Regions from separate parts of the Marinobacter subterrani genome, predicted to be linked through region 3. Evidence: predicted binding sites of a transcription regulator. Region 3 holds the regulator's gene; each other region holds the start of a gene.
The links. Region 3 encodes sigma-54, which starts transcription at its own class of promoters, with help from an activator protein. Its sites were predicted from a motif close to ANTGGCATNNANNTTGCTNT; they were not measured.
Positions count from the first base shown of each region.

Region 1 (10,318 bases), 1.1 Mb from region 3:
CTCTCAGACTCATACTGGACCCGATAGGTCGCGTTTGTGGCGCGATTGCTGTAAGACGTCCAGTTAACAGATACACGGTGCTCCGTTCCCGGTGTAACGTTACTTACTAACCAGCTCGCGACGTTTTCACCGGACCCAGCGGGCATCGCTACATAATTTTCGCCAATATACCCTTTTGTTGCGGTCGAAGTACTCGAGTCAGACCCGTAAACCACAAATTCGGGTGAGCTGTTATCCGAAACTATTCCCGCGGTACTCCCACCGTCCGTTCTTGCATATTTCAGCTCGTAATAATCAATCTCTTCAGGGGAAAGAGCGTTTCCGTCAGTTCGCGTAACCGGCGGCTCCCAGGTGAGCAGGACTGTATTCGCCGCTAATACACTTGCGGCATTCGTCGGCTCTGTTCCTGCCAGATACTCCTGGTAGTTGGTATAACCGTCGCCGTCTGCATCCAGGTCACTGTCTGGTGAGGTCGGGTCCAGTGATGCTGTGGTTTCGTAACCGTCAGGCATGCCGTCGCTGTCGGTATCGAGGTTAAATGGGGCCGTCATCCCCAGAAATTCCTGCAGATTGGTCAATCCGTCGCCGTCAGGATCCTGCCCGGCATCCAGGGCGTTAGTTGGATCCAGCCCCTGATTAAGCTCCCAGGCATCCGGCATGCTGTCATTATCCGCATCCGCATCCGCAGAAGACGTTGCGGGTGCCTCCTCGAAAAGCACTGCATCAGCGATGACATAACCATTAGCGTCATTGGAAACAGTTACCCGGCTGGTGAGCGACGACATCCGGAAAGTGCCTAATTTGAACCACTCTCCGCCAAACTCTGTTTGATCAACCTCAACCGTCGTCGTAGTCAGATTATCCTGCTCGTTCAGGTGATGAACGACATACTTTACATTTGTGCCGCGGTTGCTGTGCGACGTCCATCTGACGAACACATCAAAACGTTTTACAATATTGAGGTTCCAGGTCGCAGTCTTTGCTCCTGTGCCACTCTCCGCAGCCAGATATCCTTCACCGATGTATCCACTTGTAACCGAGGATTGCTTCCACTCTCCGTCGGTGTAAAAGCCAGGGTTTGAATTATCGATAACGTATTCAGCACTAATGCCTGCCGAGGGTGCCGGCAGCTGGTCAACATCCCCTTTTGGTTTAAGGCTACTGCACCCGGTTACTACACTTCCCGACGCAACCGCCAATACCACCATGTTTATCCGTTTCATCGTCGTCCCATCCTTGTTATGCACAACAACTATGAGAATGATGGCACATATTCGGGCTTCCACAGGCCGGGCGCTAGTTCATTTCGCGATATGCCCGAGGCCTTTATCGCGAACCCTGCTTACCCAGCTTTCCCTTCTTTTTATAAGGAAAAACCCTATCAGGCCCAGGCAGGAAAGTATCAGGGCTGATGGTTCCGGCACGCCGACTGCAAAGGATGGTTGACCGAAACCACCTTGGCTCGAACCTGTCGAATGATTTTACACGTTCAATTCTGTAGCTTAGCGAAGTGATTGATTTAAAAGTTTTGGCTTAGTATTTGCTTCCCTGAAGCCTTGGCAGTGATTTCACCATTTGTTGGCCCATGGCCCCAAAAGACGCTCGTCAATTTATCGCCTCTATGGAAGAGCGACTCGAGAGCGTCAGGACCTGACAAGTAAGGAGACAAAGTGATGGGTATTGCATATAAAAAGCTTGGGGCGGTCTTTGCGCGGGCAGGAATACTGGCAAGTATTCTAATGGCGGCATCTTCGTTTTTGATTCCGTCGATTACCGAGGCATCCATAATCACTGTTGATCCTGGTGATTATGCAGAGGGCGCTGACCTGTCTAATGTTTCTCCATTTGTCACGTTGCAATATTTAGATGGCTCGTACGGCTCTTATCCAATTAAGGCGAAGAGGTCCTTCTTTAGCGGCGACCTCACTTTTGGGACTATGCAATCCCAGTGGGTTCAGTGTGTCGGACGGTATGAGTGTGCTCAAGGTTTTGGAATGGCATTTACGCACTCTCCCCGATGGGTTTCTTTTTCAATGACGCTCACAAATATTGTTCTCAGCGAGCTGAGTACCCTAGTTTGGCACGCTTTCGATGAAGTTGGCGATGAGATAGCCTGGCAACGAACGATAACTTATGGCCTTGAACCCGGACAGTTTTATTCGTGGAATATCGCCGTCCCGAATATGAAGTATCTCGTTGTAGGTGGTGGTGGCTATCCAAGCCCAGGAGAGTTTAATCAGCTTTCCTTTGCCGTGGGGGTGGCCGAACCGTCAGCACTAGCTCTTTTCTCTCTAGGATTAATGGGTTTATTCTTCAAGAGAAGGGTAATTCATTTAGAAGCTGGCCTACGAAATCGCCAAACCTAAGCCCTTTGCTCATACGCTGCATCAGTGGATGCTGGCGTGTCACCGCCAGAAAGTACCGGATGGATCCGGAAGCATTGGATTACAGCCTCAATCGGTGGGAAGCGCTGACGAGCTATTGTCCCATAACTGGAAGCCAGCTATGCCTGGCAAGATGTGATGACCAGAAGCTTACGACCCATCGATCCATCTCTTTGCCATAGTAGTCTGCTCAGTCGTTGGCAAGTATTGCGCCAAGCGCCAAAATTAAGCAGTTAGAGAGGAAGCGATTTCAATTCTGTTAAAAAAACTGACAGGATCTTGTTTAGGAAAGTAGGGGAAACTGTTTCTAAGACGCCCATTCCGATATCACGGAAGCAATCAAGGACACATCCTGGCTCGTGACATCCTCATGGCTCGGCAACGTAAGCAGTCGATTGGCAAACGAGGCAGCATTTGGGTAATCGCTAGCTGAGCCGGGCACGATACCCTTCAAACCTTCAATTTCGGGCAATGCTCGCTCATAGAAAGCATTCGCCCCAATGCCCTTTTGGTTAAGCGCATTAATCGCTCTATCCCTGACGTGCTGATTGGGGGCCAATACCCCATACCGCAGCGTCACACGGCCCTCGGCCTGTGGGGCTATATCTTGCTCCATAAACAACGTCCAGCGGCGCTGCCGGAGAAACCCAAGTTTCCTGGTGTATTCTGGTGAGATTGACGCTCGGTTCTTAGCCTCACTGATACCCGCCTCCAGGAGCCCAGCTGGTAGCTTCAGACGGCACAGCCTGACCAAAGGCTTGTATACCGTACTACCAAGCCCCAAAAACGGCACCCGCCTGAGCAGACCGTAACCGAATCGCCCCAGAAGAAAATTGAACAGCTGTCGTCTGGCCTTCCATTTCCAGTCAACGTCCAACTGGATTTCAGGCAGGCCGCTGAGTAAATCAGACGTGGCGGGGCCATGGTCACGGCGAACCAGGAGTGCCCCTCCACCCATCAGGTTAATCGGCTTGCCACGACCAAAACTAAGCACAGCACAGTCCGCGATTGGATCGCGGGCGCAATCCGGCGGAAAACACTGAGCGGAATCTTCAATTAGCCAGACACCATGGTCCCGACAAATACCTGCCAGCGAAGACAATTGCTCTGGCACACCCAGAAAGCCAGCGGCGATCACCGCTACGGTCGCGGCAGAAAGGGAATTGGACAGTTTTTCAGGATCCATGAACGGATAGTCTGGCAGCAAGTCGACCAGCACTGGCCTGGCTCCCTGCGCCACAACCGCAGCCACCAAATCCGGGCAGCCATAGGCAGGCAGAATGACCTCCGGCGTTGAAGGTCTCCGGCTGGACCGAGTGATTGCCAACAACACAGCTGAAGACAAAGCCTGGGTGCCGGAGCCCATGCACCAGGTGTGGTAATTTTCAGCCCACGGCAACTGCAGGTTGGTGCCGGGATGAGGAACCGGAACACGGCTTCCAACGGGCCTCAGCATACCCGTCATCGTTTAGAAGGCGTCCAGACTGTCATTCGCCGACCCTTTAAAAAGTCGATGGTTGCTCGAGCGATCGCCAGGTTCACCTGAACGAAGAAGTAGGGAATCTTGAAGACCGTACGTTCCCGGAGCCCTGGCTTCAGATGCCCGGCGATCACGACACCATAGAACAGGATCTGAACCAGTAAGGCGACCTTGTAGATAACACCATGACCGGTTAACAGTACCGAGATGATAAACAGCAAAACCTGAAACCAGGGAACCGCCCAGCGCATCAGCTTGTGGCCAAACACCTGAAAGGAAAACCAGCCAAACCGGATCGGGTTGAGAACCTCCAGGTGACGGCTAAGGGCTGTGAGCCCCCGGATAATGGTCCGGATCTTCCGTTGATACTCTTTGGAGGCATCAGCTACATCCTGATAGAGGCCCAACACATCGGGTGCGGTTACCGCCACCAGGCCGTGGCGGGCACAGTTGAGCGCAGTATTGAAATCGCTGGGGGAATAGATGTCCCATTCATCACATACTGAGCGCCTGGCCGCAAAAAATGATCCGCTGAGCCCCACCAGACCAGCCCTATCGGATTCCAGCCCCCTGAGCCACATCTCATATCGGACATAGGCACCCTCACCCACAATGCTGCCATCACGGCTAACGAACCGATCCTCACTGGATACAGCCCCAACGGTAGGATCATCGAAATACCGCACCATCCTGCCCAATGCATCTTCAGGTATGGAGGTAGCCACATCCGAAAATATCAGAATATCGCCCGTAGCCCGTTTGATGGCCTGCAACTGGGCGTGCTCCTTGCCTTTTCGCTCCTCTGAACGAGCAAGCTTTACACCGCGCACCTGGTAGGCCAGTACGATCTGGTCTGTATCATCAGTAGAGGCATCGGAAGCGACAATGATCTCCAGCTCGGGATAATCCAGGGCCAGGCAGTTTTCAATCTTTTCCTGAATGCGGTGCGCTTCATTGTGGGCCGTAACAATAAGAGAGACCCGTTGAAGTGCATTTGCCTGAGCGATATCCCTGCCAATTCCAGAGCGCCGCGGTATGAAGCCTAGTATGAGTGGATAGAGAAAATAGCTGAACAGTACACCAACAACTCCAAACCAGAACAGAATTACCAGCATTTCTCCCAATCCCTGTGAATCCTCGTGGATGACATCTCTGCACACTACTGGCAGAATCCCTATGGCAACGAATATACATGGACGAGTACGCCAAAACCATTGGTGAAGCCGACGGAGGCCCGAGGCGTGGCATTGATCCGATCTGTTCTTAAATCAGGCGCACTTGCCGTGCTTGCAGGATTCGGCTGGCTGCGAATCCGCTTATCCACCAAGCCAACACTCTTGGTTTTCACCTATCACAGAGTGCTGCCCGCCGACTCCTCCGAAAGAGCAGCAGAACAGCCTGGCATGATCACTAGCCCCGAGACGCTGCAAAAGCATATTCGACTCGCCAAAAAGCTCGGGGCTGAATCCATACATTTGGACGAATGGGTAAAACTGAGTAAACAGAACCACACGCTCCCCAGGCTAGCTATCGCCTTTACGTTTGATGACGGCTGGAGAGATAACTACCAGCACGCTTACTCAACGCTAAAGATACAGAATACCCCGGCCACTATTTTTCTGGTCACTCAGATGATCGATACCGATAAAACGTTCTGGCCCGAACAAGTCCTTGAATTACTGACCACCCATACCCTTTCCATCAGTGACAAAACTTTTGATTGGCTCCGCCCGCACCTTCCGGCATCAGTAACTGATTGCGAATGTGGGCCTCTCTCGCTGATGGAAGGCGATGAAGTAATTTCTCGACTCAAGTCAATGGACGACAAGACGATCCTTGCGAACCTTGAAACGGTGTATCAAGCCTACCCCGATCTCGCACCGGCAAAAACCTCAAGGGCAATTCTAAGCTCCTCCGAGCTTGACGAAATGTCGACCGCCGGACTGGTTCGATATGGGGCCCATACCAGACACCACTACCGGCTTAACCGGCTAAATAACAAACAAATGCTGAAAGAAGAAATAGCAGGCTGCAGTGACGACATGAAAGCTCTCAGCAAGGCTTCCGTACCCGTTTTCTGTTATCCCAACGGAGACATCACAGGCGAGGGAGAGGCATTGGTCTCCGAGCATTACGAAGCCGCCTGCACCACCAAAACGGGCTGGAACCGCGCCGGCTGTGACCCTTATGATCTACACAGATTCAATCTTCATGACGGGAACAGTCATAGCAGCCGGGCCCTGCTGGCAACCATCGGGCGCGGTCTTCTATGACTGCGGACATCACCAAGCCAGTGGTAACCCATATTGTATCCGGAGATTTGTGGGCAGGTGCAGAAGCACAGGTCTTTCAGCTGATCCAGAGGCTGGCAGAGAGCAAAACAGTGACCCTTTCTGTCATCGTTTTTAATCCCGGAGATTTATACCAGAAGCTCTCAGATCTCGGCATATCCGTCGAACTCGCTGACGAGAAAAAATTGGGGCCCCTCTCACAGGTTAATGCCATCAGAAAACACCTGATCCAGCACCGGACCCAGGTGGTTCATACACACGGATTCAAAGAAAACATCCTGGGAACGATCGCCCAACACCTCTCAGGAGTCCCGAAATCTTTGCGAACTGTACATGGCAGTCCGGAAACGCAGTCTCAAAGGCGATCTCTCAAAAAAGCAGTTATCACACTGATAGACGCCATCGCTGCGCGCCTTGGCCAAGATGCCCTGGTGGCGGTATCAAGCCAACTTTATAAACAGCTTTCTAAGACATTTCCCGGGAAAACGACCGTAATTCTCAACTTCATTGATACCGACACTTCGAATTCAGGAAGCTTGGATCGTAACTCTGGTAACAAGCAGGACGAATTTGTGCTGGGTCTGGTGGGTCGATTAGTTCCGGTAAAGCGTGTAGATCTGTTTTTAGAAGCCGTCGCCATTTTAAGAGAACGATACCACAAGCCCGTTAAAGGCGTCGTTGTAGGGAGTGGCCCGCTTCTTGACGAACTTCGGCACCAAGCAACATCTCTTGGAATTGGCGAACACGTTAAATTTACCGGCTTCAGCAACAGCGTTCACAAAGAATTGCTGGCGTTTGATGCCCTTCTGATGCCTTCTGATCATGAGGGACTTCCCATGACTCTTTTGGAGGCTCTGGCATTGCGGGTTCCTGCCATAGGGCACAATGCTGGCGGCATTCCGGAAGTTCTTGATGGAGGACATTGCGGACTGCTGGTTGACCACCACACGCCCGAAGGCTATGCGGATGCTGTTTTGAAGCTAATGGGTATGCCTCCTTATGAGGTCGACCAACTGACGGAGCGTGGTTCAAAGCACCTGACAAATAATTTCGACAGTCGGAAAAATTCAGAAAAATACGAATCTCTGTACAAACAACTAGTTAACAGCTAATTGCAAAACTTAAAGTACCTAATCATCCAGATATTAAAAGCCGCTCAATATGATCATTGCATACATGTACGAGCTTCAGGTCTATCCGCCTCGAGGCGGCAACCACCGTCACGCCTATGAACTGGTTTCCGGTTTTATAGCAAAGGCCCATGAAGTCAGGGTCCTGAATGACCCGACAGCTCCCGGTGCCCAAAATTTCCCCCATGACCATCTGGATGGGTTTCTGGAAGGCGCTGATGTTCTTTACGTGCGAATCGACGCCCGCCCGGTGAGAAACACATTGTTTGAAGAAGTCATAAAACAGGCCAGGTGCCCCGTGGTTTGGGAGGTAAACGCTCCCGCCAATGAGGCTCTGGCCTATTCCTGGCTGGGCGGAAAACTTGATCTTCGCAAAGAGTCACCCCTCAAACAGCTGAAGCGCTTCGTGCACGCATTACGCCAATACCCACGCATCTACCTTGAAGAAAGCACCAGAAAGGCACTCTCAAAAAAGGTTTCCGCTCATATTTGCGTCACCAGAGCGTTGGCACAATACTCAAAGATTCGACTGGCAGCTCGCTCAACCGTGGTGAACCCCAATGGCGGCAACCCTCTCCCTCGACCCGCGTCGAATGAGGAAGCTGGCAAAGAAAAACGCTTTACCGTGTTGTACAGTGGTTCGGCCATGTACCCCTGGCAGGGGCTTCACTACCTGAATGAAGTGACCGCCAAGGCCCTCGAGCAGGAGCCGGAAGTCGAGTTTGTTTTCTGTGTTTCGTCCCATCCGGAAGCTATTGTTCAACGCGCCAATACAACCATTCATGTGGGCCTTCCTCACGATCAGATTCTCAGCAAGATTGGCTCGGCGGATGTCTGCATTGCCCTTTATCCCGACTATCCATGGTCTCCATGGGGGCTTCATAACTCTCCAATGAAGCTCTTTGAGTATTTTGGCTGTGGCGCCGCTACGATCACTTCAAATCTTGGCCAGATGAAAGATCTATTCACGGGAAAGAACGTCTGCCTTTTAACGGAAAACACTCCTGAAGCGATATTGACCAATATCCAGAAGATCAAGCGCAACCCATTACTGAAAAAACAACTCCAGGAAAATGCATACCGCCTGATTACAGAGGAAATGGGCTGGGATCGAGTTGTTGAGAAAACCCTGAACGTCTTCGAGGAGGCCCTGGATGAAGCAAGGTAATCTCCTCTTGGCATCCAACTATTCTTCGGACACGGGCTACGCCTGGTGGTTGATGGAGTTCTTCTGGCTAATTTTTTCAGAGCGTTCCGCGTTTCAAACAACTTATCTCGCCTACCCGAAGATCAGATCAGTGCCATCGGCTATCGCGAAAAGCTCGATAAATACCGTAGAACTCGATCTAACAGCACGAGACGGAGCCAGCACTCAAAAAATATGTCAATTTATCAGAAAAAATCATATCAAATGCCTGTATCTCACCGACCAACCTTATTTCTCATGGCAGTATCTCGCATACCGTTTGGCAGGTGTGGAGCACATTATTGTGCATGACCACACCCCTGGCGACAGACCGTCGATTACAGGCCTCAAGGGCTTTGTTAAGGCCGTGCGAAATCGCCTTCCCCTGCTCACAGCAGACCTCGTGATGAACGTATCGCCGCTAATGCGCCGCAGATCATTGCTTAATGGAAGGATTCCCTCGAATAAATGCATCAGTATACAAAATGGTATTGATGTCAAAGTTCCAGAGATCGGATGTACAACAAAAACCAACGGGCAATCTATACGAGCAGAACTCAACCTACCGGCAGATTCGGTAATTGTCGTGACAGCCAGCCGGATGCACGCTTATAAACAAGTCGATTTCGCAATCCAAACCTTCGTCAGGGCGTTGTCGCACACAACCCGGAATCTGCATTTCCTGATCATCGGCAACGGGCCAGACGAAGATCAGCTCAAAAGCATGCAGGAAGTCCAGGAGAATCCGAACAGGATTCACTTTCTCGGGTACCGCAACGATGTCCCACAGATTCTTGCTGACTCCGACATCGCTATACACTGCGCCAAGGGCGAGGGATTTTCACTCTCAATCATCGAGTACATGCATCAGAAGCTTCCCGTTTTAGTGCCTGACACGCCCTCGGTTTCCCAGGCACTGGAGCATAGGAAGAGCGGCCTTATTTATCAGGCGGGGAATCTTGAGTCGGCAACGTCCTGCCTTCTTGAACTGGCTGAGGATAACGACCTACGTTCAACCATGGGGCAGAACGCTAAAGATACATGCCTTAAGAAGTACACCATTGATCAGACCAGACGCCAATTTACAGAAGCACTTGACGCATTTGGGATCTAGTAATGAAAAGGATAATCTTCGACTTTATTCGCCCACCCGAACCTCGCCTCGAGCAGGTGGAATCCGGGGAGGCACCAAAGGAATCGCTCGTCGGTTACTATTACCTTAGGAAGTCCGGCTACAACGTGGCCCATACATCACGACCGGCAGTTGAACAGGTCAACGGGAAACTACGCCGCCTTATCCGAAGCCTGGAGATCCCCTCCTATTCCGACCTGAGAACATGGCGTACGGCCGATACCATCGTCCTCGTAACAAGAATGTCGCTACTGCCAGGCATCGTGATTAAGCTCATGGGCAAGGAGCTGGTATTTTATGACGCCATGCAGACACTGCCAAAGCACCCTTTAAAAAAGATGATACTGAAACTGGTGATCGGCCTGGCCGACAAGATTATCGGTTTCTCAGAAAACCAGCTAAGGGAATGGGAAAAACGCTATCCGGCATTCCGGGAAAAGGGAGCGGCAATCAACTATGGGATTGATTCTGACTTTTTCTCACCAAACGAGATACAAGCAGAGCGATCCAGCCAATACATCTCTGTTGGCCGGGATCCCAACCGTGATTTCTCCATCCTCAATGATTTTCTCAATACTCCATCACGTAAACTGATACTGGTCACCAAGGATTACCTTGTGACACCTCAGCTAAGAGAGAATCCGGCAGTAGAAATCCTGGATGGCTTGAGCTATGAGGAACTGGAAAACCTTTACCACCAGAGTCAGGCCACTGT
Region 1 is NZ_LFBU01000001.1:826,317-836,634, forward strand. It holds gene msub_RS03835 (golvesin C-terminal-like domain-containing protein) at 1-1,223, opposite strand, end outside; gene msub_RS22520 (PEP-CTERM sorting domain-containing protein) at 1,302-1,424, opposite strand; gene msub_RS03840 (PEP-CTERM sorting domain-containing protein) at 1,674-2,366, shown strand; gene msub_RS03845 (DegT/DnrJ/EryC1/StrS family aminotransferase) at 2,692-3,711, opposite strand; gene msub_RS03850 (glycosyltransferase family 2 protein) at 3,846-4,979, opposite strand; gene msub_RS03855 (polysaccharide deacetylase family protein) at 5,106-6,137, shown strand; gene msub_RS03860 (glycosyltransferase family 4 protein) at 6,134-7,267, shown strand; gene msub_RS03865 (glycosyltransferase family 4 protein) at 7,332-8,453, shown strand; gene msub_RS03870 (glycosyltransferase family 4 protein) at 8,440-9,585, shown strand; gene msub_RS03875 (glycosyltransferase family 4 protein) at 9,588-10,318, shown strand, end outside.
Region 1: the regulator sigma-54 is predicted to act here: its motif matches at 1,528-1,547, upstream of msub_RS03840 (PEP-CTERM sorting domain-containing protein).

Region 2 (10,318 bases), 730 kb from region 3:
ACGTTGACTTCCTTGATGTCTTCCTGAAGTGCGTTCACCCAGCGCTCATCAACGTCATCAATATCGCTCTGAACCCCGGCGTCCAGCACGTCCCTGATAGGCTCAATCATGGAGTACGGCAGGGCAAAGTGGAGCTCACCGCCGCCGCCGTCCAGCTCGATATGGAAGGTGCTGACCACCACCACTTCGCTGGGGCTGACGATATTGGCCATCGCCGGATTGACTTCCGAGCTGAGGTATTCGAAATCGACCTTGAGTACGGCGTGCCAGGCCTCTTTCATATCGGTGAAAACCTGGTTCAGAACCATCTGCACGATGCGGGTCTCGGTCGGCGTGAATTCCCGGCCTTCGATCTTGGCATGCCGCCCTTCCCCGCCGAAGAAATTGTCCACCAGCTTGAACACCAGCTTGGCGTCCAGCACGAACAGGGAGGTGCCGCGCAACGGGCGTACCTTGCACAGGTTGAGGCTGGTAGGCACATACAACGTGTGGATGTATTCACCGAATTTCATGATCTTGACGCCGCCGGTGGACACATCGGCATTGCGGCGCATCAGGTTGAAAAGACTGATTCGGGTATAACGGGCAAACCGTTCATTGATCATTTCCAGAGTCGGCATGCGACCACGGACAATGCGATCCTGACTGGAGAGGTCGTAGGACTTTATGCCGGTTTCATCGGTCTCTTCATAGGTATCAATGTCGCCATCGTCCACCCCGTGGAGGAGGGCATCGATTTCATCCTGTGACAACAAGTCCTGCATACGTAGTCCTGCCCCTTCGTAGTCCTGCCCCTGATAGGCTGCGCCCGTGCCCTATTGCACGACAAAATTTCTGAATAACACCCGTTTGACGGCGGGTTCACCTTCCTGTTCCAGCACCTGGTTTACCGTTGTAAGCATTCGCTCGGCCAGGCCTCTGCGCCCCTCGGGCGTCTGCAGATCATTGAACTCGCTTTTGCCCAGAAGCATGATCAGCTGGCTGCGAATCAGCGGCAGATGCAGCTGTGCCGCCGCCAGAGCCTGGGGATCCGTCGCCTCCAGAGCCAGGTAGACCTGGGCATAGCGCTGGCGCCCCTGGGCCTGCACCGTGGTAACCAGGGCCTTGTCAATCAGCAGGTAGGTGCTGGGTACAAAGGCTTCCTCTGTTGTCTCGCCGGCCTCGCCATGGTCTTCACTCATGAAGGGCAAGCCGCCCCCTAGAAACCACATGGTTCCCACCACCGACAGCACAATCGCCATAATAATGACCACCACCAGCATGATGATCAGCTTCAGTTTGCCTTTTTTGGCGGGAGCCGTTTCAGACGCGTTGTTTTCAGCCATAGTAATCGCTTTGCCAGAAATCCGTCAGAGGGAGCGTTTTTCCGTGACTTTCAGGATTGGATGCAAAGGACGGGCCAGAAGGCCCAACCTTCCCGTTCAGAACAGCAGTTTAGCGTTGCCAGGAAGGATGGGCAAAAGAGATTGGAGGGCCGGGCAGGAACAATCAGGCGAAGATGTCTACTTCGCCCTTCCAGCTGAGATCAAGGTGACCGGAGTTCGGTTGATCATCACCGGCATCCGCGTCTGCCAGTGACGATGCCCGGCCACCCGAGCCACCACCATCGCCGGCGCCCTGGTCGCCGGTCTGCTGCCTCGGCGAATCAGACACATCGAACCCGGCCAGAGAAAGCCCCTGTTCCCCGAGCATGTCGCGCAGCCGGTGGGAATGCAGCTCAAGCTGGTCGCGCACCACCGGATTGGCAGCGTGAACCGTGATATTCGCCTGCTCGTTATGGACCCGCACCTTGACTTCCATCGGCCCCATATCGGGCGGCGTGAGATGGATTTCGGCAACGGACATATTCCGGGCCGTCAGCCAGCTCAGTTTACCGACGAGCTTGTCACCCCATTCGGCGTGACCAACCGGCACGTCAATCGAGGTGGCATAGCTTTTTAGAGGCCCTGCTGTCTCGGCCGCCAGCTTTGCTGCGACATTAGTGCCACTGGCTCCCTGCTGGGAGACCAGATCAAGAGCCGACTGAAAACGGCCCGAGGTCAGTGCTGTATCCGGATCCGCGTTCCCGCCAAGGTCGGTAAGTGCTGCAGCCTTGACGGCTTCGGTTACCGTGGCATCCGTCTTGACGCCTGCAGGCAGCTTGCCGCCCTGGCCCAGAAGGCCGTTGAACAGGGCCACGCCCGGGGCAGCCTGCTGGCCGGACATGCCCGCCGCCACCGGAGACCCGGCCATGGGCGCTGCGGCGAACAGGCCGGTCTCACCCGAGCCACCGGCTTTCGGGCTCAGCCAGGCCTGCAGTTCAGCAAAGGTGAGAGGCAGCGCCGTGGCATCCTCGCCAGCCACCTCCCCGATTACTTCCGCCTCGGCAGCCTTTGGCTCTGCCGCATCGGAAGACTGCACGGCTTCGCCATCAGCTTTTTCGGCGGCCACCTCCGTCTCGCTGGCAGGCCTGCCCTCGCCGGAATCAGACTTGGCCGGCCGAGCTTCATCGGTGGCACTGGCATTGGCGTTGTTGTCGGCGTTGTCCTTCTGTTCCGCTTTCTGGCGGTCCAGGCGTTTCTGCTCCGCCCGGGAGACGGACTCGAAATCGCTCGTTCGTTCGGCCGGATCCCGACTGCTGCCGGATCTGGACGGACCTGCATCCTTCTGGATACCGGGCGCAGGCGTTTGGGGGAGAACCAGTTGGGCCATGGCAACCTCTTGCCGCTTTTCTCAGGTTGGCGCCCCCAGCTTGCCGGACTCCGGCCAATTCAGGGGCAATACAGTCACACTTGCACAAAGCAAAGCAAATGCGGTGCCACCACCTCCCGGACTGATCAATCCGGCGCTATAAAGCGCTGCCAGTCAGCGAACCAGAAGCCCCTCCAGCCGCTCACCTACCTCACGGAACTCCGCGTCAATAGCCGCCAGCAATGCCGGGACGTCTTCCAGACGGGACGCCTTTCCCGCCAGTTCAGCTTTCAGGTTCAGTTCACCAAGGCGGGGAGCGCCGATATTGATGCAGCTACCCTTGAAACTGTGGGCGGCCTTGGCGAAGGCATCGCTGTCATTTGCCGCCAGCGCTTCCCGCAGGCTTCGGATTCTGTCCCGCGAATCCTCAAGATAGGTATGTATCAGAACTTCAAATTCATCTTCCATGACGTCCTGAAGCTCAGCCAGTGCTTCCTCGTCAAGGTGTGGTTTATCACTCATGACCAACCCCCTGGTTCCGTTGATAACCTCTAGGTTGCCTCGCTTCCCGGATTCGCTGAAGCGCCACTAAAATGCCAATCATAAACAATTTCAACATGGTTACCCTGCTCATGAAACCGGATCGATTCAGAGAGCCGCTTCAGCAATAACAGCCCCCGACCCGCATATCGCCTGCTTCGACCGAGATGAACGCTGGATGTGGCGCCCGGATGGTTCTGGAAATCAAAGCCCCGGCCGCTGTCCTCGCAGACAACACGCAGCCGGCCACCTTCCGGTTTCAGCGAATGATGAAGGGTGAAGCGAATGTAATGGCCCTCGACGTTGGCCAGGCGCCGCCTGCGCTCCTGATAGTAACGCTCAAACCCTTCCGGCGAATGCTTCCATTCCGATGGCAACTCCAGCACGCCATGCTCCAGGGCATTATTGTAAAGCTCTGCCAGCAGGGTATAGATCTCACCGCTTTTACGCCGCAGCCCCGGAACCTCCATGCAGATATGCAGCAACAGCGGCAACGGACTGAACTCCCCGAGAGTCTGCTCCCGGATTTCATAGCTGCAGCGCCACTCCGCCGGGCCGGCAAGCGCAGACGGCATGGCCCGGTCGGGCACGGCCGAGAGGCCCGCCTGATCGCTCATTTCCAGGCAGCAGAGGGTCAGATCGTCGCCGTCCGTGAAGCCGCCGGTAAACCGGTGAACCGCGGACATCATCGCGTCAAAGGGGTGATCACTGGCATCCAGGTGCGCCAGGGCCTGGTTCACGCCCTGTTCGCCAAAAACCTGGCCGGAACTGTCCGCCGATTCCAGGAAGCCGTCGGTCATCAGCAGTAGCCGGTCTCCGGAACCGGCACCAAGCCGATCGAACTCAGCGTTGAACTGTTCTGGCGGAAGTATGCCCAGGGGCAGATGCTGGGAAGGCAGCGCCTGCCGTTCACCCGAGGCGCGAATCAGCCAGCCGTCCGGCAAACCGCCGTTCCAGACCTGAACCTGGTTGAGCTTGAAATCGGCCTCGATCATGGCGCCGCAACAGAACATGTCGGTGGGTAGAATACGCTTGAGCTTCTGGTTGATCTCGCGCAGTACATCCTGGCCGTTGAAACCCTTGCTCGCCATGCCGTAAAAGATTTCTGCCACCGGCATGGCACCGATCGCCGCCGGCAACCCATGGCCGGTAAAATCGCCCATGAAGATGAGCACACCGCCGGCCGGTCTCGGCGAGGCAAACAACACGTCGCCATTGAAAATGGATTGTGGCGATGCATGGTAGCGGATGTTGCTGGCCCCCAGGCAACCGGAATGGGCAACGTTGTCGAAGACCCGCTTGGCGATTTCCTGCTCTTCCGTCAATTGCCGGTTCCGCTCCCGGCTCAGATCCCGCTGTTCAGACAGGGCCTGGTGCATCAGCCGCATACGGTTGAACGCGTTGATCTTCGCTTCGATGATAATCCGGTTGTAGGGTTTTCCCAGAAAGCCGTCACCGCCGGCCTCCAGGCAGCGGGCGAGCGCGCCGGCCTCGGACAGGGAGGTCAGGAAAATCACCGGAACCAGCCGTTCCCCGGCCAGGGATTTGATCTGCCGGGCCGCTTCCATGCCATCCATAACCGGCATAAGGGCATCCAGCAGAACCAGATCGGGCGCTTCCCGCCGGAACAGGGCCACCGCATCGAGACCATTGGAGGCTTCCAGAACCTGGTGGCCCAGCCGCTTCACAAGCGTTCTGAGAATCAGCCGGTCACTGTCGGAGTCATCAGCAATCAAAATTCTGAGTGGTCTGTGTTCTGCCACGGAATCATCCATGAGAACTCCGGCAGTGCGCGGTCATCAGCGAATAGTGAACAATTGCTCGAAATTGGAAATGGAGAGAATGCGACGTACATCGTTATTGCAGTTTTCAATGACAATACGGCCGCTGTCGCCACCGGCGTAATCCCGGAGCAATAACAGCATGCCCAGGGCCGAACTATCCAGGTAGGTGGTCTCCGAGAGGTCTATGATATAACCGCGGATGTCCGGATCACCATGCTCGTAGGCATCCCGGAATGCCTGATGGGTGCTGAAGTCAAAGCGCCCTTCAATCCTGATAACAAGTGTCTGACCGTCATCATCGCGGCGCGTCTGAATCGGCATTCCAAAACCTCCAAAGGCGTCAAGAGCAGAATTCCACCGGCCCTGCACGCCGGCTTTTCATGGGTTAAGGATAGCTGAGTGACCTGAAATTGCATCCGCATTTGTTTGATGCAGGGCAAGATTCAACGCTGCCGGCGGTTAAAGGCCCTGCCCGCGGCCTCATCCGAGAGCTTCTGCTCGCGCAGGTCCTGCGCTCTGAGTTCCTGCTGCCGGCAGGTATCAATGTATTTTTCCATACCACGACGCCGTTCCCAGGCTTGCTGCCATTCCTGCCTGCGCAGCTCGAACACCTTTTGCGCCTGGTCCAGCTGTGCCTGCTGCTGCCCGATCACCTGATCCAGTTGCGCGATGAAGGCCTGCCAGGCCTGCAGGCGGGACACCTGAACCACACCTTGCTGGCTGTCCCGGATCTGCTGGCGATACTCCTGCTGATAGCGGTTCAGGTTTTCCACCTGTTCACGCTGCTGGTCAACCAGTTTGCGGGCATCGCCCATACGCTTCAGGGCTTCCTGCTCCTTGCGCTCCTCCAGGGAGAGCACCACGGCCAGCCGCCGGGATTTCAGCATCAGCCGTCACCTCCGCCGCCGGCGGGATTGGGTACCGCAGACTTGCGCCGTTCCGGGGACCGGCGCTCCGGCACCACCGCCAGCAGCTGTTCAATACTGTCGTTCAGTGGTGCGCTCTCGTTCAGCCCCTGCTGCAGAAACTGGCGCATATTACTGATGTGGGTAATGGCAAAGTCGGTTTCCGGGTCGGAACCTTTCACATACGCACCCACGGATATCAGATCCCGGGCCTGCTGATAGCGGGAATACACCTGCTTGAATCGCTGCGCCCGGGAGAAATGTTCGGTTTCGGTAACCTGCGGCATCACCCGGCTGATGGAAGCTTCCACATCAATGGCCGGGTAATGCCCCTCCTCGGCCAGCCGGCGGGACAACACAATATGCCCATCGAGAATCGCCCGGGCGGCATCGGCAATAGGATCCTGCTGATCGTCGCCTTCGGTGAGCACGGTATAGAATGCGGTAATTGAACCGCCACCCGGGCGGCCATTGCCCGTGCGCTCGACCAGCTGCGGCAGTTTGGCAAACACCGATGGCGGATAACCCTTGGTCGCAGGCGGCTCACCGACGGCCAGGGCAATCTCGCGCTGGGCCTGGGCATAACGGGTCAGGGAATCCATCAGCAGAAGCACGCGCTTGCCCTGATCCCGGTAATATTCGGCAATCCGGGTGGTCAGCATGGCCGCGCGCAGGCGCATCAGCGGGGAGTCATCCGCCGGTGAGGCCACCACCACAGAGCGTGACAGTCCTTCCTCGCCCAGGATGTCCTCGATGAACTCCTTGACCTCCCGGCCCCGCTCGCCGATCAGGCCAACCACGGTAATATCGGCATCGGTGAATCGCGTCATCATGCCCAGCAGCATGCTCTTGCCCACGCCACTGCCGGCGAACAGGCCCAGCCGCTGACCCTGGCCAACGGTCATCAGCGCATTGATCGCGCGAATGCCGACATCCATGGACTGGCGCACCGGCGCCCGGTTCAGGGGGTTGATGATATCGCCGGTCAGGGGCACCCGGGCTTCCGCCTGCAGGGGGCCCTTGCCGTCCAGGGGTTCACCGCTGCCATCGACCACCCGGCCCAGCAGTTGAGGGCCCACCGGCACCCGGCTGGCGGCCGCAAGCGGCAACACCCGTGCCCCGGGTTTGAGCCCCTCAATGGCGGTTAGGGGCATCAGGTAGACCCGGTCATCCTCGAAACCCACCACTTCGGCTTCGACATTACCGGTGCCCTGGCCCGCGATCACACACCGGTCGCCCACTACCATGGGGCAACCAACGCATTCGAGGGTCAGGCCGACCATACGGGTCAACCGGCCGGATAGCTCAGGCTCTGGCTCGTTGCCAATATAGCCCCGGAAGCGGTTCAGGCGGTCAGCGAGGCTCGAGGTCATCGCCGTCATCCTGGTTTCGTGCCGGCGTCGGGGCGTCTTCGGCCCGCTCCGGTTCCTGCGAATCAAGTACATCACGATGGAAACCGGTCAGATCGTCCATCAGTGAATCCAGCTCTTCGGTTTCCCCAGCTTCACTCTCGCTCATCTGTTGGTCCAACATGCCCTGAACCGCCCGCTGAAAGCGCTTCTCAACGGTGAAATCAACCAGGCTGTGGCGGGTTTCCACCCTGCAGCCACCGGGCAGAATGGTGTCGTCTTCAATGACCGAAGCGGAGGTTTCGAGGCGTGCAGCCACGTCCCGGACGGTTTCGCAGTCGTCCGGGTGAATATGAATGCGGATGTTTTCGGCGGTGGAAGGAAGCGCCTCCAGGGCCCGGCGAACCACCTGCCGGATCTGGGACGAATCGATGCTCAGCTCCCGGTAGACCACGGCCCGGGCCAGAACGGTCGTCAGGTTGACCAGAGCGGTTTCCAATTCGTCTTCGTGGCGACGAATGGGCAGCAGCAGCTCGCCCATCAGATGCTCCAGACGGTCAACCCGGGTGTCCATTTCCTTTCGGGTGTCTTCGTAGCCCCGGGTCTTGCCCTGCTCACGGCCTTCCGCCAGCCCGGTCTCCAGGCCTTCCTGATGGCCCTGCTGACGACCTTCCGCGAGCCCGGACTGGTAACCCTGCTCGCGGCCCTCGTTGTAGCCATCTTCCCGCGCCGCCTGGCGAATCTCGTCTATGTCCGCGGCCGTCAGGGGTTTGACGTCCCGCTCTTCTACCCGGGCCACCTCGTTGCCGCGCTCGTCGAGCAACGGCAGCTCCCAGCGCTCATAGGCTGTCAGCTGTTCCTTGGGAATCCGGTTGAGGTCGCGGGTGGAATCTTTCATCACATCATTTCTTCGCCAGCGCCACCGAGGGAGATTTCACCGGCCTCGGCCATGCGGCGTGCGATGGTAATAATATCTTTCTGTGCCGACTCCACTTCACTGACCTTGACCGGCCCCTTGGCCTCCAGGTCATCCTGAAGCAGCTCTGCGGCACGCTTTGACATGTTCTTGAAGATTTTTTCCTGCACCTGTTCGTCGGCACCCTTGAGCGCCACCACCAGGACTTCCGAGGACACTTCGCGCAACAGCGCCTGGATACCCCGGTCATCAACCTCCTTGAGGTTGTCGAACACGAACATCAGGTCTTCGATGGTGCTGGCAAGATCCGGATCCATATCCTTGATGGAATCCATCAGGTTGCCTTCGATGCTCCGGTCCATGAAGTTCATGATGTCTGCTGCTCGCTTGACGCCGCCAATCCGGCTGGTCTGGGAAGCCGCACCGCCAGAGAACTGTTTCTCGAGAATGTCGTTCAGTTCCTGCAGGGCCTGGGGCTGGATGCTTTCAAGTGACGCCACCCGCATCATCACGTCCAGGCGGACCTTGTCATCCAGCGTGGCAAGAATTTCTGCCGCCTGGTCCGGATCCAGGTAGGAGATAACGATGGCCTGGATCTGTGGGTGCTCGTACCGGATGATGTCACCCACGGCCCGGGGCTCCATCCATTTGAGGGTGTCGAGCCCGGTGGTGTTGCCACCGATCAGGATGCGGTCAATCAGGCTGGCGGCCTTGTCGTCGCCCAGCGCCTGGGTCAGCATTGCCCGGATGTAGTCGTCATTGCCCACGCCGAGGCCGGTCTGGCCGCCCACGGCATCGACAAACTGGTTCAGCACAAAGGTGACATCGTCCTTGCTGACATCTTTCATCTGCGCCATGGCAACGCCCACACGCTGAACCTCTTTCGGCCCCATGTGTTTCAGAACCTCAGCGGCGTCCGCCTCACCCAGGGACATCAGCAGAATGGCCGCCTGCTCCACCCTCGGAATTTTCCGCTGTGGCTTCTGCGGTGCGCTGGCACCTTGCGGATTGGCTTGTTCAGTCATCGACGTTCACCCACTGGCGCATCACCTGTGCAACCCTTGCCGGGTCTTCCGAAATCAGGCCTTTCAGTGCATTCAGCTGCCTATCATAACTGTCTGTGGCACCCGGCAAAAGCAGATCATCCTGGGACGTCATGGCCTTGCGCAGTTCATCTCCGCCCTCGATCTGGTCCAGGCCGTCATAGCCGCTGTCCCCATAATCGCCGCTCCGCTCCCGGCGTCCGCCACCAGAGAGGCTTTTGAGCGTCGGGCGCAACAGGCCCAGCACCAGTACCAGAATCACGAGCCCCGCCAGCACCTGCTTCATCAAGTCCCAGAACCAGGGCTGTTGCCAGAAATTGGGAGCGACGAATTCAACGGCTTCTTCCGGTGCGAATGCAGTATTCATGACCGTAACACTGTCGCCCCTGGCTGCCGAATACCCCACGGCATCCCGCACCAGCATGCTCAGACGCTGCAATTCCTGCTCGGGCCAGGGCTGGAATGTCACTTCGCCGGTCTGGGGGTCGACCACTCTCATGTCGTCCACGGCCAGGGCAACGGTGATTCGCTTGATGCGACCGAGCTCCTGGCGCGTGTAACTGACGGTGCGGTCCATTTCATAATTGCGCGTCGACTCGCGACGGATATTCACCGGCTGGGGCGCAGGCCCCTGGCCATTCCCGCCGGCGGCCTGCTCTGGCACTGTCGCGTCCGCCGGCGGCTGGTTGGACAGGGCGCCGGGAATGCCTCCTTCGGCGCCAGCGGCGCGCTGCTCGGTGAGCTCACGCTCGCTTCGAATGGCCTGCTGCTCGGGATTGAACAGCTCGGCCGCCTGCTCGATCGAGGAAAAATCGAGATCGGCCGACACCTCTGCGCGATAACGGCCATCGCCCACAATCGGTGCGATCAGCGACGCGACGTTACGGGTCAGCCGCTCCTCAACCCGGGCTGTGTACTCAAACTGGTCTGACATCCGGTCGGCATTATCCTGGCTCTCTTCACCGGTGAGCAGGTTGCCGTTCTGGTCAACGACGGTTACGTGTTCCTTGTTCATCATCGGAATGCTGCCGGCAACCAGGTTCACAATGGCGCTGATCTGTTCCTGCTCCGGACGCCCGCCGGCGAACACTTCAAGAAATACCGAGGCCGA
Region 2 is NZ_LFBU01000001.1:1,220,086-1,230,403, forward strand. It holds gene fliM (flagellar motor switch protein FliM) at 1-764, opposite strand, end outside; gene msub_RS05625 (flagellar basal body-associated FliL family protein) at 816-1,325, opposite strand; gene msub_RS05630 (flagellar hook-length control protein FliK) at 1,489-2,691, opposite strand; gene msub_RS05635 (Hpt domain-containing protein) at 2,845-3,192, opposite strand; gene msub_RS05640 (PP2C family protein-serine/threonine phosphatase) at 3,222-4,985, opposite strand; gene msub_RS05645 (STAS domain-containing protein) at 5,010-5,315, opposite strand; gene fliJ (flagellar export protein FliJ) at 5,438-5,881, opposite strand; gene fliI (flagellar protein export ATPase FliI) at 5,881-7,272, opposite strand; gene msub_RS05660 (flagellar assembly protein FliH) at 7,253-8,146, opposite strand; gene fliG (flagellar motor switch protein FliG) at 8,146-9,189, opposite strand; gene fliF (flagellar basal-body MS-ring/collar protein FliF) at 9,182-10,318, opposite strand, start outside.
Region 2: the regulator sigma-54 is predicted to act here: its motif matches at 2,783-2,802, upstream of msub_RS05630 (flagellar hook-length control protein FliK).

Region 3 (10,318 bases):
CGCGAGGGTGAAGACAATCTGGGCCTGAAAGTGGCGTTGAAAAACGGCACTGCAGCGATGCTGGCGGACTTTGTTCCGGTCAAGGTGGTCAGCCCCGGGCTTTATGACTGGCTGACCACGGCCATCCTTGAAGCGGATATCAGCTCCGGAACCTACTTCGGTCATGGCCAGATAGGTTCTGGTGCCCCAAGAGATTCCTTTGTTTCCTCAATGGCCTACGAATTCGACCAGGCGACCGTGCGCTATTCCGACGACTGGCCGGAGGTCCGCTCTGCCCGGGGCCGGGTTGAGGTCCACAACGGCAACGCACTGGTCAAGCTCGAAGCCGGCGAGACTGGGGGACTGAACCTGAATCCGGGCACCGTCAGAGTCGTGCCCGAAGACGAGGGCGCCAGGATTAAAGTGGATGTATCGGCCATGGTGCCGGGTGAGTCGATCGGCTACTGGATGGACAATAGCCCGCTGGGGGACATGGCGGGAACTGAAGCCCGGAAACTCGACTATGGCGGCCAGTATCAACTGGCCCTGGGGATTGATCTGCCATTGGCCACCGGGCAGCCACCCGTGGTTGAGGCGAAGGTCGCTGTGGAAAACGGTTCGGTGGCTTATGCCACTGCCGGTCTCTCCTGGGAGGATGTTCACGGCGCGCTCACCTATCACAGCGAAGACGGCTTTTCTGGCGGGCCCCTGGCGGCGACGTTCCTTGGTTATCCCGTCGCTGTGGCTTTCAGTCGCGCCAAATCAGGGGAGGCGCTCAGTATTCGTCAGTCAGGAACCCTTCCGGTGCCGGGTATCTTTGCCCGCGCCGGGCTCTCAGCGAACGCCGGTTTTGGCCTCAGCGGGAAGGTACCCTACATCGCTGAACTTGATGTGGGGGCGGATTCGGCCTCCGGTATCCGGGTGCGTTCGAGTCTCCAGGGGTTGGCAGTTGACTGGCCCGAGCCGTTATCTAAATCTGTTAGCGAGGTAGCGCCCCTGCGCGCTGTCATTAATCCTTCCGCAGCCGGCGGGTTAGGCGTTACCGGGGAGTGGGAAAACCGGCTGGCGTTTGATTTTTTGTGGAAGGAAACCGGGTTTGACCTTCACCTTGGCCGCCTCAATCTCGGCAGCCAGGTACTCAGGGATATCGATATCAATGCCCTGGATCTCCCCGATCGGTGGGTGGTCACAACCAGCTCCAAGCGCGCCAAAGGACGGGTGGTGATCCCCGATGATGCCGGGGCGGTACAGGTTGATCTTGAGGTTCTTCGGCTTATGCGCGGCAACGGCGACGTCAAACCCTCTGCGGAGCTGCTCACGCTCAAGGAGCAGCTCGAAGCCTTCCGGGCGTTGGATATGGGCAACTGGCCAGACATTGATGTGACCATCGCCGACCTCCAACTGAATGCCGATTCTCTGGGAAGCTGGGCATTTCGGCTCCGCCCCGAACCCAATCGGCTCAACGTCAATGCCATAGAGGGGCGGCTCAATTCGCTGACACTGCTGGGTGATATGAGCTGGAGCATTGTCGATTCGCGGGAGACAACTCGATTCCAGGGTTCCATCAGCGGTGGTGCCCTGGCTGACCTGAATGACCTTTTTGATACCGATGTGCCGGTTGCCAACAAGGCCACCCGGATTGAGCTGGATCTGGACTGGCCGGGTCGTCCGGATGAATTTGCGGTGTCGCAACTCAATGGTTCGGTCAGTATCAGACTCGACGAGGGCGTAATTCTTGAAAGCAGCAGTTCCGCCCAGTTATTCCGTATTTTCAATCTGCTGAACTCGGATACGCTATGGCGCCGGCTCAAGCTCGATTTTTCCGACCTCTATGAGCGGGGCGTGGCGTTCGATGCGATTTCGGGCAAGGCACGGCTCACCAACGGCCTGTTGACGCTGGATCCCGAGCTCCAGGTGGTGGGGCCTTCTGGTGCCTTTAAACTCAGCGGAACAACGAATATGGCGAGCGAGCAGCTGGATATGCGCCTGGTGGTTGTCCTGCCGCTCACCCAGAATCTGCCCCTGGCGGCCCTGCTTATGGGCGCCAGTGCGCCCATTGGCGGCGCCTTGTTTGTTCTGGACAAGATTCTGGGCGACCCGCTGAGCAGACTGACCAGTGCAACCTACAGCGTTACGGGCACATGGGAAGAGCCGGTGGTAGAGTTGGAGCGGGTATTCGATACTGGCAAATAATCGGTTCTGGTGAATTACGACGGGAGACTGTCATGAGCGAGCGTGTTTCCGGCAGGGTAGCCGCCATTCAGATGGTAAGCAGCCACGATATCCCGACCAACCTGGCCGAAGCGGAACGCCTGCTGTCGGAAGCAGCCGCACAGGGCGCAACGGTCGCCGTGCTGCCGGAAAATTTTGCGGTTCTGGCAACCGGACAGATGATCGACTGCGGCCGCACGGAGGCCGGATCAGAGCCGGTGATACGGGCGTTTCTTACCGAACAGGCCCGGGCGCTTGGCCTCTGGATTGTGGGTGGCTCCATGCCGCTGGCAAAGCGCCCGGATGGCTCCGATATTCCGGGCCGGGTCCGGGCAAGTTGCCTGGTTTTTGATGACCAGGGCGCAGAGGTTGCCCGCTACGACAAGATTCACCTGTTCGATGCCATGGTTGACGATGCCCATGGCCAGTATCGTGAATCAGACACTTTCGAGGCGGGCGAGCAGGTGGTTACCGTGGACACGCCGGCAGGGAAACTGGGCCTGGCAGTCTGCTATGACCTGCGCTTTCCCGAGCTGTTCCGGGCGTTGAGAGCACAGGGAGCCGATTGGGTCTGCCTGCCGAGTGCATTCACCTGGCAGACTGGGGATGCCCACTGGCACCCGCTGATCCGGGCACGGGCCATTGAAAACCAGGTATGGCTGGTGGCCGCGGGGCAGGGTGGCCAGAACAGTTCGCGGCGGCGGACCTATGGCCACAGCCTGATCTGCGACCCCTGGGGTCGCGTGGTGACGGAACTTGGTGAAGGTCCGGGTGTGGTTGTTGCCGAGTTGGACGCCGGGCAGCTAACCAGCCTCCGTAACCGCATGCCGGTCTGGGACCACCGGCGCCTGAAAGCCTGAAATTGGGGTCAGATGAAATCGGGGTCAGATGAACTTTTCATCTGACCCCGATTTCACACTGCTTCAGCGTCGTCGATGCATTCGCGAAGATAGCGGAACAGTTTCCTGGCCTGGCCGGTATTTTTCTGTTTTTCGACATCCCTGCGGGCATTCCGGGCCAGGTTGCGCAGGTGTTGCATGTCTGTGCCGGGGCAATAGTTGAAGAATTCGCCCACAACGGAATCGCCTTCCGCGATCATCCGGTCGCGCCAGCGTTCGGCCAGGTGGTGTCGGCGGGTGTGTTCCTCGCTGCCGGCATCAAAGGCGTCGATGGCTTTTTCCAGCGCTTCGGGGTCGTCTTCCTGGCGAATGACCTTGCCGATGTACTGCAGGTGCCGCCGCCTGGCCTCGTTCTGGCGGATACGCCTGGATTCTTCGATGGCCGCCCTGAGGGTATCGCTGACCGGCAGCGTCTCCAACTGATCGTTACTCAGATCGAGCATCCGTTTACCAAGGTCCTGCAGTGCGTGCATTTCCCGTTTGAGCTGGGATTTGCTGGGGCCGTCATATTCCGGCGCGTCGTGATCTTCGTGATGATCTTTCATATTGCTGCCTGATTCGGTTTGTCGGATGGCACGTTTACTCGCCCTCACCAAAATAATCGTTGATCAGCTCCGCCAGAGCCTCGACGGCCTGTTCTTCATCCGGCCCGTCGGCAATGAGCTCGACATCCGTGCCTTTGCTGGCTGCCAGCATCATCACCTGCATGATGTTTTTGGCATCCACATCCCGTCCCTTGCCGCTGATCCGGACGCTGCTATCGAATTTCGAGGCGGTCGCAACCAGCTTGGCCGTGGCACGGGCATGCAGCCCCAGCTTGTTGATGATGGTGATCGGGCGACGAATCATGGGCAGATCAGATCTCTTCGCGGGTCTGCAGGTGGGGCAGTTCGGTATGGCGCACTTGCACGTTGCTGTAACGTTGCCGGTAGTAAGCGCCCAGCTGCTCGCAGACATACACGGACCGATGCTGGCCGCCGGTGCACCCGATGGATATGGTCATGTAGCTTCGGTTGCTGTCAGCGAAAGAGGGCAGCCATGTGTCCAGGAACGCTTTCAGATCATCGATCATCTTACGGCTCGCCGGTTCCTTCTCCAGGAACTCGATGACCGGCTGATCGGTGCCGACATACTTCCGCAAGCTGGTGTCCCAGTATGGGTTTGGCAGACACCGAACGTCGAAGACATAATCGGAATCCAGCGGTACGCCGTGCTTGAAACCGAACGACTGGAACAGCAGGGCCAGTTCCTGATCCTTGCGCCCGACAACCCGCTGTTTGATCATGTCACGAAGTTCGTACATGGACATGCCGGTTGTGTTCACATAAAGGTCGGAGAGCTTGGATAGAGGCTCAAGGAGTTTCTTTTCACTGGTGATTGCCTCTCTCAGCGAGGTTTTGTCATCGCTGAGCGGGTGCTTGCGCCGGGTAGCATGGAAGCGCTGCAGCAGGGACTGTTCGTCGGCATCCAGGAAGATGATTTCGACTGTAACCCCGGTCTCCTGGAGGCGACGGTAAATCTCCTCGAAGTTGGCCAGTTCTCCGGACAGGTTGCGAGCGTCGATGCTCACCGCCATCTTGCCGAGTCTCCCCGGCCTGGTCTGGCCTGTGGCTTCCCGGGTGAGGGGGAACAGCAGGCCGATCGGTAGATTGTCTATGCAATAGAAGCCGAGGTCCTCCAGCACATGGAGCGCGGTACTCTTGCCGGATCCGGACCTGCCACTGACGATAATCAGCTTCATGACCAACTTACCTCCACTGCAATGACTGTCATCCGCCCGAGGCGGTCATGCGTTCGTACAGGGTGCGGGCGTCCTCGCATTGCCGGAGACGGTCACAGAACGAGCGTTCATTGAATTTTTCGGCCAGTTGGCTGAGAAGCTCCAGGTGCTCGCTGGTGGCCTCTTTGGGAACGACCAGGGCGAAGATCAGGTCCACAGGCTGGTTGTCGATCGAATCGAACTCGACGCTCTCTTCCAGTGTCATCAAGACACCCACCACATGATCCAGCCCGTCTAGGCGGCAGTGGGGGATGGCGATGCCCTGGCCAATGCCGGTGCTGCCCAGACGTTCCCGTGAGATCAGGTTGTTGAAGATCTCGGTCTCGCTGAGGGTATTGTCCTGGTGGTTTATCTGCTCGGCGATAAACTCCAGGGCCCGTTTCTTGCTGGAGGCGGGCACCCGGCAAAGGGTGAGCTCCGGCGAAAGAATGTTGTCTATGGTCAGGGATGTGTCGCTCATAGGTCGACTGCATTTCCGTTAAAAAAAGGCTGCGACACGTCAGCCGTGTCGCAGCTCGATTGGATGACTTGCATGAAAACAGCCAGTTAGCGCGAGCCGTTTCCGTGCATCCGGTCTACATTCTTTTCCTTGTGCTTGAGAATCTGGCGGTCGAGCTTGTCGATCAGGGCATCAATGGCCGCGTACATATCCTCATTTTCTGCCTTTGCGTGAACTTCACCACCAACCACGTGCAGCGTGGCTTCCGCAATCTGTCGCACCTTTTCCACTTCCAGGGTTACCTGGCTGTTGCTGATGTGGTCAAAGTGACGTTCGAGCTTCTGGAATTTTTCCGAGACATAATCCTTGAGTGCGGGAGTCAGTTCTACGTGATGGCCTGAAATATTGAGTTGCATAGGCGTCTCCTGTTGTCATCATGCCGGCTCCCGGGAGCCGGCCTGGGTGCTGGCGCGTTGTGCGCCGGCGAATACGGTGTCGCGTTTCCCGCCCGTGGTGTTCAGACTAGCCGTTTGCGTTCATTGGAAGGCGGAATGTGCATCGCCTCCCGATACTTGGCAACGGTACGTCGCGCAACCTTGATTCCCTGTTCTCCTAGCATGGCTGCAATTTTACTGTCGCTCAACGGCTTTTTGGGCGTTTCGGCAGCAATCAGTTTCTTGATCATCGCGCGTATGGCCGTAGAGGAACATTCTCCGCCCTCGTCAGTGCTCACGTGGCTGGAGAAGAAATACTTCAACTCGAAAATTCCCCGGGGAGTGTGCATGAATTTCTGGGTGGTCACCCGGGAAATCGTCGATTCATGCATCTCCACCGCCTGGGCAATGTCGGAGAGAATCAGCGGCTTCATGGCTTCTTCGCCGTAATCCAGGAAGCCCTGCTGGTGCTCGACAATACGGGTTGCCACTTTCAGCAGAGTCTCATTGCGGCTCTGCAGGCTCTTGATAAACCATTTCGCCTCCTGCAGCTGATCCCGCAGGTAGGTGTTGTCGGCACTGCTGTCGGCACGCCTTATTAGTGAAGCATAGCTCGCATTTACCCGGATGCGCGGGGCAATTTCCGGATTCAGCTCAACCCGCCAGCGGTCGTTGTGCTTGCGGACGATCACATCGGGGATAACGTAGTCCGGTTCGGCGCGGTCAATCACGTCGCCCGGGCGCGGGTTCAGGCCGGTAATCAGGGCCAGGACTTCCCGCAACTGGTCTTCCTTCAGGCGGCTGCGGCGCAGCAGCTGGGCGTAATCACGGTTGCCGAGAAGATTGATGTAGTGGGTGATCACCAGTCGTGCCTGGGCCAGCCAGGGGGTATCCGGTGGTAGCTGGTTGAGCTGGATCAGCAGGCATTCCTGCAGGTCGCGGGCGAAAACCCCGGGTGGGTCGAAGTGCTGCAGGCGATGGAGAACGGCTTCAACTTCATCCAGTTCGAGGGGATCTTCGTCATGTTCATCCAGCAACCCGGCGTGGATCTCGTCAAGATCGCTGGTCAGATAACCACGCTCATCCACCGCATCCATCAGCGCATGCGCAATGGCCTGGTCCCGCTCGCTCATGGGGGTCAGGTTCAGTTGCCATTCCAGATGGTCCTGAAGGGTTTCGGTGGGTGAATTCCGGGTTTCGAAATCGTGATCGTTTTCGTCGTCGTTGCGGGCCGTGGTAGCCGGGGCCGACTGGTAGATATCTTCCCAGGCGGTGTCGACCGGAAGGTCATCCGGGATATTGTCCGGGATTTCGTTCTCCGAGGACCAGTCAGGACCGTTTTCGGACTTATCCCAGTCAGATGGGGGCTCTGGCGTTGTTTCAGCGGCGGACTCGGCGGCATTCGCTTCGCGTTCGTCATTCGCGGCGTCGGCTTCGGCCGAGTCATCGTCCTCGGAGGTTTCCAGCATCGGATTGGATTCCAGGGCCTGCTGGATTTCCTGCTGAAGGTCGAGGGTAGAGAGCTGGAGAAGCCGGATCGCCTGTTGCAGCTGGGGCGTCATGGTCAGGCTCTGACCCAGCTTTAACTGTAGGGAGGCTTTCATCACCATGGTTCAGGATCCGTCACTCATCAGCGCTTTGTGTCATAAGAGGTGAAAAAATCTTTATATGCCCGTTACTTGCCGTGGATTGCGTTTACCCTAGCAAGTTCTTTGCCGAGTTTACTTGCTACAGATCATCAAAACAATCTCGGGGTCAGATGAAATTGGGGTCAGATGAACTTTTCATCTGACCCCAATTTCATCTGACTCCGGCTTCACAGCCGGAACTCGTCGCCCAGGTACACCTTCTTCACCTGCTGATTGGCCAGAATGGCGTCGGCATTCCCGGAGGCGATGATGTGGCCGCCGGAGACGATGTAGGCATTCTCGCAGATATCGAGGGTCTCACGCACGTTGTGATCAGTGATCAGCACGCCGATCCCCTTGTCCCGGAGGTGGCGGATGATGTGCTTGATGTCACTCACGGAGATGGGGTCGACACCGGCGAACGGTTCATCCAGCAGGATGAAAGCCGGCTCCATCGCCAGGGCCCGGGCAATTTCCACGCGCCGGCGTTCACCGCCGGACAGGGCCATGCCCATGCTGTCGCGAATATGGGTAATGTGAAACTCTTCGAGCAGTTCTTCCAGTTTTTTTTCCCGTTCTGCCCTGGCCAGCCCCTTGCGAGTTTCCAGAATGGCCATGATGTTGTCGCGCACCGAAAGCTTTCGGAATACCGACGCCTCCTGTGGCAGGTAGCCGATTCCCTGGCGTGCGCGGCCATGCATGGGCAACGGTGTGATATCGCGGCTGTCGATGGTGATCCGCCCGCTGTCGGCGGGCACCAGCCCGACTATCATGTAAAAGCAGGTGGTCTTGCCGGCGCCATTGGGGCCGAGCAGGCCAACGATTTCCCCGCTGCGGATTTCCAGGGAAACGTCGAGCACCACTTTTTTCTGTTTGTAACTCTTTGCCAGATTACTGGCTCTCAGAATTGCCATCGGAACCTTGTGTGTTAGTGCTGCGCGGCTGAATCACCATTTCTACCCGGCCGGAACCTTCGCCATCAGCGGCCCCGCCCTCGGCAGTCACGACCCGGCGGGCGGTATCATAATGGATGACATCACCCCGGAACACATTGCCATTCTGTTCGATGACCGCCTTCTGTTCAAAGGTCAGTTGCTGGTCGGAGGCGGACCAGGTGATGTTCAGGGCCTTGGCGTCGGTTTCACCCGTACCCTCGCGGGTTGGCTGGCGGTAATGGGCCGGGCTTCCGAACGCCTCAATCCGGCTCAGGCCCTTTGCGTCGCGGTACAGAACCACGCGCTGAGCATTCAGCTGGGTCTTGCCCTGCACCAGTTCCACGTCGCCGGTATAGGTGGCGATGCCCTTGCCATCATCGAGGCGGGCGTTGTCTGCAGTGACCTTGATGGGAAGATCGGAGTTAAGGTCGAACGCTGCTGCCGGCCCGGTCATGGCGAGGGTTAGCAGGGCAGCGATCAGGCCCCGGTATCGGTTAGTTTCCGGTTTCATAGCGTCCTTCCACCTTGGAGTTCAGTTCCAGTACCCGCTCGTCGATCCACGCTTTCATGCCGACGGCGTGGGTAATTCCGGTAACGTCGCGGATAACTACGGGAGCATCTGTGTAAGCCATACTGCGGTCGTTATCCAGGGTCAGTGTTGATGTTGTCAGGGTGGTGTCCCGGCCGCCAACACTTCGGAGGATCCGGACATTGCCGGTCAGGTAGAGCAAGTTCTCATTTTGCAGGAGACTGCCATTCTCGGCTTCGATAATCCAGGGCTCGGCGTTGGCATTGCCTTCGTTGCCGAACAGTTTGGCCTTCGGGGAAACCATGGTGGCCAGATTACCTTCCTCGAATTGCTCGATCCGCGGGCTGGTAAAACTGATCTTGAGATTGCCGGTCTCATCAAAGGAGGTGTACTCGCCATTGACGACAAATCCGTCCGGTTCGGCATCACCTCGCAACTCGGCGGCCTTCTGGTTAGTCACCGGAGGTTCATCACTTTGCCACATCAAAAACATTACGGCGGCAAGGGTGCCAGCCAGTGCCAGGGTGCGCAGCCAGGGCCGGTCGGGAAGCCAGCTCATGCACCAGGCTCCTGGTCCTGCCGAAGGTAGGGCGCGAGCGCCGCGTCCAGCTTGCCCTGGGCACTGAGCAGCAGGTCACAGGCCTCTCTGACGGCACCACTTCCTCCAGGGGTGCGGGTGCAGTAATCCGCATGTTGGCGAACCAGCCAGTAGCCGTTGGGTACGGTTATGCCCAGGCCGGCGAAGTTCAGGGCCGGCAGGTCTGGCAGATCGTCGCCCATGTAGGCGATTGCCTCCGGGCTGATGTCCATGGACCGAACCAGTTCCAGCAAGGCTTCTTTCTTGTCTTCCCGGCCCTGCATCAGGTGCGGGACGCCCAGGTCTGCCATGCGCTTTTCCGTGAGGGGAGATTTGCGCCCGGTAATAACAGCGACCGTGATTCCGGCTGCCATTAACTGTTTCAGGCCCAGGCCATCTAGAATGTTGAAGGCCTTGAGTTCATCTCCGCTGGCACTGAAATAGAGCTTGCCATCACTCATGATGCCGTCGACATCCAGGGCGATCAGCCGGATATTCGCCGCCTTTGCCAGGACGGACTCGGGCCATTGATTCTGCATGTCAGATAACCCCGGCCCGCAACAGGTCGTGCATATTGATGGCGCCCACCAGGGCCCCGGTGTCATCGGTGACCGGCAAAGCGTTTATCTTCAGCTCGTCCATTACGTTTAGCGCCTCTGCCGCCAGATGGTCGGCCTGGATGGTCCTGCCGTGGCGGGTCATAATCTCATGGATCGGCGTGTTGTGAATGTCCACGGCGCGGTCCAGGGTCCGGCGCAGATCGCCGTCCGTAAATATTCCGACAAGCGTGCCCTGATCGTCGACGACCGTGGTCATGCCGAGGCCCTTGCGGGAAATTTCCAGCAGGGCGCTGCTGAGCGTGGTGTTCGGGTCGACAACGGGAATACGGTCACCCGTGTGCATGATG
Region 3 is NZ_LFBU01000001.1:1,945,727-1,956,044, reverse strand. It holds gene msub_RS09225 (YhdP family phospholipid transporter) at 1-2,172, shown strand, start outside; gene msub_RS09220 (carbon-nitrogen hydrolase family protein) at 2,205-3,050, shown strand; gene yjgA (ribosome biogenesis factor YjgA) at 3,104-3,634, opposite strand; gene msub_RS09210 (HPr family phosphocarrier protein) at 3,669-3,938, opposite strand; gene rapZ (RNase adapter RapZ) at 3,946-4,830, opposite strand; gene ptsN (PTS IIA-like nitrogen regulatory protein PtsN) at 4,859-5,329, opposite strand; gene hpf (ribosome hibernation promoting factor) at 5,416-5,724, opposite strand; gene msub_RS09190 (RNA polymerase factor sigma-54) at 5,826-7,352, opposite strand; gene lptB (LPS export ABC transporter ATP-binding protein) at 7,559-8,284, opposite strand; gene lptA (lipopolysaccharide transport periplasmic protein LptA) at 8,262-8,816, opposite strand; gene lptC (LPS export ABC transporter periplasmic protein LptC) at 8,800-9,393, opposite strand; gene msub_RS09170 (KdsC family phosphatase) at 9,390-9,950, opposite strand; gene msub_RS09165 (KpsF/GutQ family sugar-phosphate isomerase) at 9,952-10,318, opposite strand, start outside.